2 regions of the Paenibacillus sp. FSL M8-0228 genome follow, and region 2 is predicted to be linked to the other one. Evidence: riboswitches for the same ligand, from Rfam matches in the RefSeq annotation. Region 2 holds a riboswitch; the other holds the start of a gene.
The links. Region 2 has a riboswitch for cyclic di-AMP ahead of MKY98_RS06805 (hypothetical protein). Riboswitches for the same ligand answer to the same signal wherever they lie in the genome.
Positions count from the first base shown of each region.

Region 1 (4,214 bases), 3.1 Mb from region 2:
GTTGCATTCCGCTATTTGATGATCATTTGGAGCTCGTTGTTTCCATTGGACATGAATTAACCGTCAAGACAGGAACGGCCTCGATGAAAGATCTGCAAGGACTGCCGATGATTATTTTCTCCAAAGGAACCTGGTATCGCAGTCTGACGGATGACTTGTTCCAGCGCAGCGGCATCATGCCGGATATCCGCATGGAAATCGACTCCTTCGAGGCAATTGTACGCCTGCTTCCAACCTGTAAGGCTTCTGCCTTGCTACCCAAATCCTATTTGCGCAGCGAACTATTACGGGATAATGGACTCACTGCACTGTACTTGCCCGATTTGAAGGAGACACGCCGAACGACCTCCCTCATTTACTCGGAGACGACCGATCTCGGTCCGACAGCACGACGCTGGATTAGCGAGACACGTGCGTCGTTTGCAGGCTACCGTATGGTGTAAAGGGTTTAGCCCTCTTCATTAACATTAACAACCTCATCCTCAAAGCGGCCGATATTATCATTCGAGCCGATGATGACCATAATATCGTCGGCTTTTAATCGATCCATAGCCGTCGGTGCGATCAGGATACCATTCGCCGTATGAAGCGCCACGACGCTACAACCAAAGCGGGTACGGGCATTTAGCTCTGCTAGCGTTTTGCCATTCAGACATGCAGGTACATTGAGTTCCACAATACTATATTCCTTAGACAACTCCAAATAATCGAGCAAATTAGGCGTGACTAGCTGGTGAGCCACCCGGATACCCATATCCCGTTCTGGATAAATAATCCGGTCCACACCGAGCTTTTCTAACGCACGCCCGTGCAGCACAGATATGGCTTTGGCTACGACTTTTTTCACACCCAGCTCCTTCAGCAAAATGGCGGTGAGGATGCTTACCTGAATGTCATCACCAATAGCAACAATGCCACAATCGAAATTACGGATGCCCAGTGATCGCAACGAGTCTTCATCGGTAGCGTCCGCCACGACAGTATGTGTCAACATCTCACTCATACTGTCCACAACATCCTCATTCCGGTCAATGCCTAGCACCTCGCACCCCATATCCACCAATTGCAAAGCCAGGCTTGAGCCAAACCGCCCCAAGCCAATAACTACAAACTGCTGCGTCTTCATATCTACTCGAAAACTCCCTTATCCTATAATCATTTTACCTTCCGGATGACGATATAATTCTTTACCCTTTTTCGGCCCCAGTGCATAAGCTAGCGTGAGTGGCCCCAGTCTACCTGCAAACATCGTCAGGGTAATCACCAGCTTGCCTATGACTGTCAAATCAGGTGTAAGCCCCATCGACAGCCCCACCGTACCAAACGCAGATACCGTCTCGAACAAGATCATCAGAAAATGATGATCTTCGGTTGCCGACAAAATCATCGTCACCCCGATCACGAACAGCAACCCCAGCAGTGTAATGGTCAAAGCCTTGTAAATTCGTCCCTGCGCAAGTCGGTACTTGAACAGTACAATATCTTCCCGCCCCCGCAGCATCGAAATCACCGCTCCAATGAGCAGGGCGAATGTTGTGGTCTTAATCCCGCCTCCAGTAGAGCCAGGAGAAGCCCCGATAAACATGAGTATGATGATAAAAAACTGCGTAGCCTGCCGCAAGCCTGCAATGTCCAAGGTATTGGCACCTGCGGTACGGGGAGTAACGGACTGGAATAAAGATCCCAATAGCTTACCACCCCAATCAAGCGAGCCGAGAGTCTTCGGATTCGTAAACTCAAATACAAAAATCACGAGCGTGCCGACTACAATCATAGCGCCCGTCATGCTGAGTACCACCTTGGTATGCAAGGACAGTCTCTTGCGCTTGCGATATTCTGCCAGGTCTGACATCACTACAAAACCAATGCCGCCTGAAATAATCAAAAACATGGCTGTAAAATTAACAATCGGATCATATACATAACCTGTCAAGCTGCGAAATTCACCGAATAAATCAAAACCAGCATTGTTAAACATGGAGATGGCATGCCAGATTCCAAAATAAATCGCCCTGCCTACGGGCATATCAAAGGACCAGCGAACCGAGAATATCGTAGCGCATACGCCTTCAATAACCAGTGAGTACAGTAATACCTTACGGATTAACCCGACAATTCCCTCTACAGAAGTCTGATTCATCGCTTCCTGCAAAATGAGACGCTCCCGCAGGGAAATCCGACGCTTGAACACCAGTGCAATCAAGGTAGCCATGGTCATAAAGCCTAGGCCGCCGATCTGAATGAGCGCCACGATAACAACTTGACCAAAGGTTGTAAAAAAGGTCCCCGTATCCTTTACGACAAGCCCTGTAACACAGGTCGCGGAAGCGGCAGTAAACAAAGCGTCTATAAACGCAAGTGGCTTTCCTGTTGTATTGGAGATCGGCAGCATTAACAATAAACTACCTATTAGAATGATAATGGCAAAGCCCGCAACGAATATCTGCGGTGGAGAAAGCCGGAGCCAGCTTGCATTGGGATTCATCTATTCATCACTTCTCTCCTAATCCTTAAAACTATAAAAACAGTGATTTAATACGGTGTAAGCTCGCTACGCGTTCCATTTGATCTTCCGATCGTCGTTGCCCCTGAATTTTTTGATTTTTCCAAACCTTAGTTAACTATAATTAGCATTCCCTGAATACAGGAAGAATGCATGTCAAGCACTACTCGGCCCCCTGTGCTATTGGCGGGCAGTAGCGAAGGGGGCAGAATTGTTCTGAAGAAGCGAAGCGTTTGCCTTTATCTCCGGATTTTAACCATTAAAGGGGGTATACAATCAAAAAATCCGGGGATAACAGCAATCGGAAGAATAATCTGCACCCGCAGCGGTCTATCTAACCAATCCAAACACTTTTATACGCACAAAAAAAGACACCGGAAAACCGAGTGCCTGACTTGGTTCCTGCTCATAGCCTACGAGGTTAGCTGATGGATTCGGGCAGCACAGTATGCCCTATTTACACTTCCGATCCACCAGTGATCGGCTGTAAAATTCACCCCAGTAACATGGTTCCCCCGTTTTCCCATAGAAATTCGGCTCAACTGTATATCATTACCTATGTATTTTATAGGCATTGCCTCAAGATTATAATCCTTCTATATCCAGATCACAAAACCGATTTCGTCGAAAAAACGTGAAATTGGCTTTATTTTGCGAATGGGCATCGTTTAATCGCAGCTTATCTTATTTTATTGGAACTTTAAAGTGCTTTCACTCTATTTTCATGAATATCGCTGGTCTGTTGGCGGGAACCTGTGCAGTATGATATCTTTAATGGATGTTCTTATTTACAGATTAAGGAGGAAACTCATGAATCCTATCGGGAAACCGGTCGTGCTCACGGCCAACTTCAAAAAATTAGGCTTGCTGGGCGGGATTGGCCTGATTTGCTTTTTTATCTTTCAATTGCTTATTCCCTCGCTTAGCAATCCGAGTCCAGAATCAGTAATGAATGCAAAGGTCATCAGCAAACAAGAAGCGGTCATACACGCATTGGACTTCGCCCGCTCCGAGCTGGGATATACTGAATCACAGCCAGAGGAGCCTCTGGTGACCTATCAGGCCGAAACAGATTTGTACGGTTATTTATCTAGAGAAAAACTGCTTCAACAGTACGACCGTACATGGAAGAAAAATTACCCTTACGAAACCTTTCGGGTCGATCTGCCTGAATCCTCAGCGAAGAGCAAGCTGCAAATTCATGTAGATTTATCCACTGGGAAGGTCGTTAGTTTTAAACGGATCACCTCCAGCACCAATTACACGCAGGCTGATATTTCTACGGATGAACAAGCACGTAACAGGCTTGTACGTGTGGCTGAGGACGGCATGACGCTTGAAGCCAAGGAGCAGGCGGCCGCTGTATGGGTGAAGCGCTTTGGCTTTAAGCCGTCGGACTTGAAGCTCGCGACCACTGAACAAGAAGGCGGATTAAAGTATACCGTAGACGATAAAAAAATTGGCGCCTCGGTACTTACACTGGCTTTTACTTTTGAAGACGGTGATGTTCGCTCCTTCACTCAAAGCTTTTCGGCCCCGTCATCCTATACCGATTATATCGAAAAGCAAACATTTTGGGCGAATTGGATGACCTATGCGGGTTATGCCCTATTTAGCTTTGTGCTGGGTGTACTTGCCATTGTGTATGCGTCACTCACCCGACGACATACTTCATTTGTACGCGGCATTGTTCTATCCGTTATATACTTTA
Region 1 is NZ_JBBOXA010000001.1:4,633,988-4,638,201, forward strand. It holds gene MKY98_RS20930 (LysR family transcriptional regulator) at 1-443, shown strand, start outside; gene MKY98_RS20935 (potassium channel family protein) at 449-1,126, opposite strand; gene MKY98_RS20940 (TrkH family potassium uptake protein) at 1,145-2,485, opposite strand; cyclic di-AMP (ydaO/yuaA leader) riboswitch at 2,899-3,052, opposite strand; gene MKY98_RS20945 (CPBP family intramembrane glutamic endopeptidase) at 3,314-4,214, shown strand, end outside.
Region 1: linked by a shared signal. The riboswitch ahead of MKY98_RS20940 (TrkH family potassium uptake protein) and the one ahead of MKY98_RS06805 (hypothetical protein) in region 2 are both predicted to bind cyclic di-AMP.

Region 2 (4,214 bases):
CCCAGAATCGCATACATCAGCATATTCATCAGCCCGACACCCTTGCCGCCAAAAATGACGTTTAGCATCATTTCTCCCAAAGCAGCCATGCCACCTAGCGGGGTTAGTGTATCATGCATATTATTGACCGAACCTGTCGTTGCCGCTGTTGTGACCGCAGTGAATAAAGCCGATTGTCCAATACCGAAACGAACCTCTTTCCCTTCCATGCTTCCCTGAGAAGCATCCACACCCAGTGTCTGGATTAACGGATTACCTGTCTTCTCAGACACATACGTAATGGATAGAAAAATTAGAAACAATACCATCATGGAGCTAAAAATAATCCAGCCCTGCTTACGATTACGGGCAAACAATCCAAAGGTATACGGCAACGAAGCCGGCATTACCCACATTGCCAAAATTTCCAGCACGTTCGTCCAAGGACTTGGATTTTCAAAAGGATGCGCAGAGTTAGCTCCCGCATAACCGCCCCCGTTCGTCCCCAAATGCTTGATGGACTCCAGAGAAGCAATGGGTCCCATAGAAATTTGCTGTTGTGTTCCGCTCAGCGTCGTAAGATCCGCCGTAGGCTGTAGCGTCTGTGGTATCTTCAATCCCACCAGCACCAGCGTAAGCACAAAGGCCAGTGGCAGGAAAATCCTTATAATAGCTTTAATAAAATCTTGAAAGAAATTGCCCATCCCTTCACCGCGCCGCGTCAATCCTCTCATAAAAGCCGCAGCAACCGAAAAACCGGAAGCAGCCGAAGTGAACATCATCATCGTGACGAACGCCATCTGTGTCAGATACGTAAGCCCGCTTTCTCCGCTATAATGTTGGAGATTCGTATTCGTCATAAAGCTGATTACCGTATTAAAAGCTAGTGATGCTTCCATATTACTGTTTCCAGCCGGATTACCGGGAAGCATTCCCTGTAAACGCAACAGCAAGTAGCTGATTGCCACAAGCACGACGTTCGTAGCAATGAAACTCATAACATACGTAGTCCAACGCATGCTCTCCACTTTCTTCAAGCCTACTACCTTATAAATCAGCTTTTCTGTTCTGCCAAAAATCCGATCCGTTCGATTCGGTTCATTCGAGAATACATGATACATATATGTACCCATTGGCTTTACCAAGAGCAGCAATATAACGATCACAATTCCAATTTGAAGCAGCTCCATCCTCTATTCCTCCTTCAAAATGCTCCTGCGTTTGGAACAACAGACCCGATTAGACCATCTATGAAGTGCACACGTTTGCGAAAACCTGCTACCAATGATGCTTTAATGCTCAGATCTGTTGTTCCCGCCCGCTCTATCCCTACAAGTGACTAGAACTTTTCAGGGTTCAGGAGTGCGTAGATTAAATACATAAACACAATAGCCGTAAGCCCGAGTATAACGATCATCCTCTTCGTCCTCCTTTAGAGGTCTGCGCATCACACCAGCGTACAAACAGCAGTATCACTCCATAACTCACAGCCATGACGAGCAGCATGTATATATCCATCATGTTTATACCCTCCGTATCGATCCTCAGATCGCCATTCTTATTCCATCATAAAATCATAAAACAACTATGTCATAAGTGCTTATCCGTTCAGCAGAAAACCCACCTCTCCGTTCAATGTGTAGATCACATGGTCCGCTCCCAATCCCCGATAAATTCCTTGTGGATTACAGCCGTGTGTAATAACATAGATCGATTCCGATGTTAGTGGTCGACATATTTGCAGGAAACGGCAAGTCAGATTCAAGCTGTTCTCGAACAAATACACACTACCAATTTCTTTTTTTGGAAAATTCCATTTTCCCGCTTGCATGGTATTGATGCGGACAATGTGCTCCACACCCATTTTTTTGAGCTGTCGTTCCTCCTGGGCGCTATTCGTGAGAACTGCAAACGCCAATTTTTTGAAAATAAGCAATTTCACAAAACTTCTGCCCGCTTCATTCGGTGCAGTGACAATAATTAACCGACCTTCCATCAGTAGCTCCTCTCCCGGTATAAAAAGACAACAAAAAGAAGCCGAAGGAAAAAGGCTTTCCTCCGGCTTCTGACATATCCATGATAAAATAAACCATGGCTGCACACGGCGGTTTGTTGCCTCTCCCTGTACGCTTACGAGGTTAGCTGTCGGATTCGGACGTGAGAGTCGCCCTATTTCTGGCACTTGACCGGAAAATTCACCCCATGAGACACACGGCTTCCGAAGCCGTACAGTCTCGATTGGTTCCCCCGCTTTTGCAACTGCAAAATTCAGCGCTATAGACATTTCGTTGTTGCTTCATTCAAGTTAATTTGAAATTACGTCTTGAATCATACACCCGCGCATGGAAGACTGTAAAGCTCAACTGCAGGGTTATAAATCGGGCTTTAGAGCATAGAAGATTAATAATAACGCTTACAATGCAACTATGCTTCTCACATCTCCTTTAATCTCTGTTTTTCATCCCTTTTTGAAAATGACAAGCATGTCAATATTGGCGTAGGGTAAAGCGTTATTGGCCTTTTTTTGTAAAAAGAGAAGAAAATACGCTATATGTACCAGCTAAACACCGATTTAACCCGCTTTTATAAGAAGAAACAACTTAATTCGCTCCATTTGCGGTGCGATTTACTGTTTTGAGCAAAATACGATTTTACAGCGCCTGAAGGCTTTATACAGCTTTTCCAGGCTTGCAACCCTTCTTTAAATTGTCTAAAATTTAATTGCTGAATATTGAATGAGGAGAGATGCTATGACCGTTTATGAATATGATGCGCAAACCCTGCAAGGGAAACAAATTCCGTTATCCACATTTGAAGGGAACGTTCTGCTTATCGTGAACACTGCCAGCAAATGTGGGTTAACCCCCCAATACAAAGCGCTACAAGAGCTATATGACCAGTATCATGAACAGGGGCTCGAAATTTTGGGATTTCCCAGCAACCAGTTTGCCAAACAAGAGCCAGGTTCCAGTGAGGAGATCTCCGAGTTTTGCCAGATCAATTATGGTGTCACCTTTCCGATGTTCGCCAAGACAGATGTCAATGGCGATCAAGCACACCCCTTATTTCGCTACCTGACCCAAACAGCTCCGGGGGTATTAGGGTCCAAAGCGATCAAATGGAATTTTACTAAATTCTTAATTACAAGAGAAGGTAACGTGTTTAAGCGCTATGCACCGCAAACCACTCCAGATAAACTGGCGGGAGATATAGAGAAGCTTTTGCAGCAAAACTGACATTCTTCATTATCACAGTTAATAAACGACCTGTTGCAACCGTGGCTTCCGTGGCTAAAGAATATAACGAAAATGCTTAACAAAAAAAGCACCCTTTCACGTAAACCGTGTCAGGATGCTTTTTTAACTAGGTCTTGCATATAATGCGGTCGAGAGGACTCGAACCTCCACGGGCGTACGCCCACTACCCCCTCAAGATAGCGTGTCTGCCATTCCACCACGACCGCAAATCATAATGTATTGAGGCAACAGATTTATTATACTCTCTCATCAACTATTTGTAAACAAAAATATTATAATTATTTTAACTTACATATATGAGCGATAATAATACCGTCCTGCATAAAGATAACCGCTTGCTGAACTATGCATTAATGTTGCCCCCTTACGGATTATCAGAACCACCTAGCACTTAACTAAGTAATTAATTTGACGAAATAACGTATTTACGATTGTAAAAACACGTATAAAAGTGTATCATAGTTTCAGATGGTTAATTCTAACATGTTTACTGATGATTATTATAACACACCAATTATTCCGTAAGAATCCGTAAGGGGCGATTTCTTTTGAACAACAAAATGCCTGTCACCTCCTTCGGGTGGGCCATCAAACAACGGCTTGTCGAACTTCGACTGGATCAGAAAACATTTTGTGAGACACACAATATTCCGCCTTCACGCTTGTCCAATCTGATTCACGGCACCCGCAAAGCACAAAGGTACAGAAAACAAGTTGCTGCAATTCTGAACATCGACGATAACGATTATAAGGAGGCATCGCCACTCTAAATCCAACAAGCATTCCAGTTACATACAGGTCATTCCATATCACCAAGAAACCAAATAAACCCGTAAAGCGAACCCCTCCAGTTCGTTTACGGGTTTTCAACCCAGACAATCTTTAGCCAAAAAAATCATTCCGGCTTTGTTTTATCCTTCTCACTTTTTTGCTTACGATATTTCGCAAATTCAACATATTCTAAAATAAAATTCTGTT
Region 2 is NZ_JBBOXA010000001.1:1,484,677-1,488,890, reverse strand. It holds gene kdpA (potassium-transporting ATPase subunit KdpA) at 1-1,169, opposite strand, end outside; gene MKY98_RS27040 (potassium-transporting ATPase subunit F) at 1,319-1,396, opposite strand; gene MKY98_RS06805 (hypothetical protein) at 1,580-1,975, opposite strand; cyclic di-AMP (ydaO/yuaA leader) riboswitch at 2,091-2,263, opposite strand; gene MKY98_RS06800 (glutathione peroxidase) at 2,730-3,215, shown strand; tRNA gene MKY98_RS06795 (tRNA-Leu) at 3,360-3,442, opposite strand; gene MKY98_RS06790 (hypothetical protein) at 3,785-4,006, shown strand; gene MKY98_RS06785 (helix-turn-helix domain-containing protein) at 4,132-4,214, opposite strand, start outside.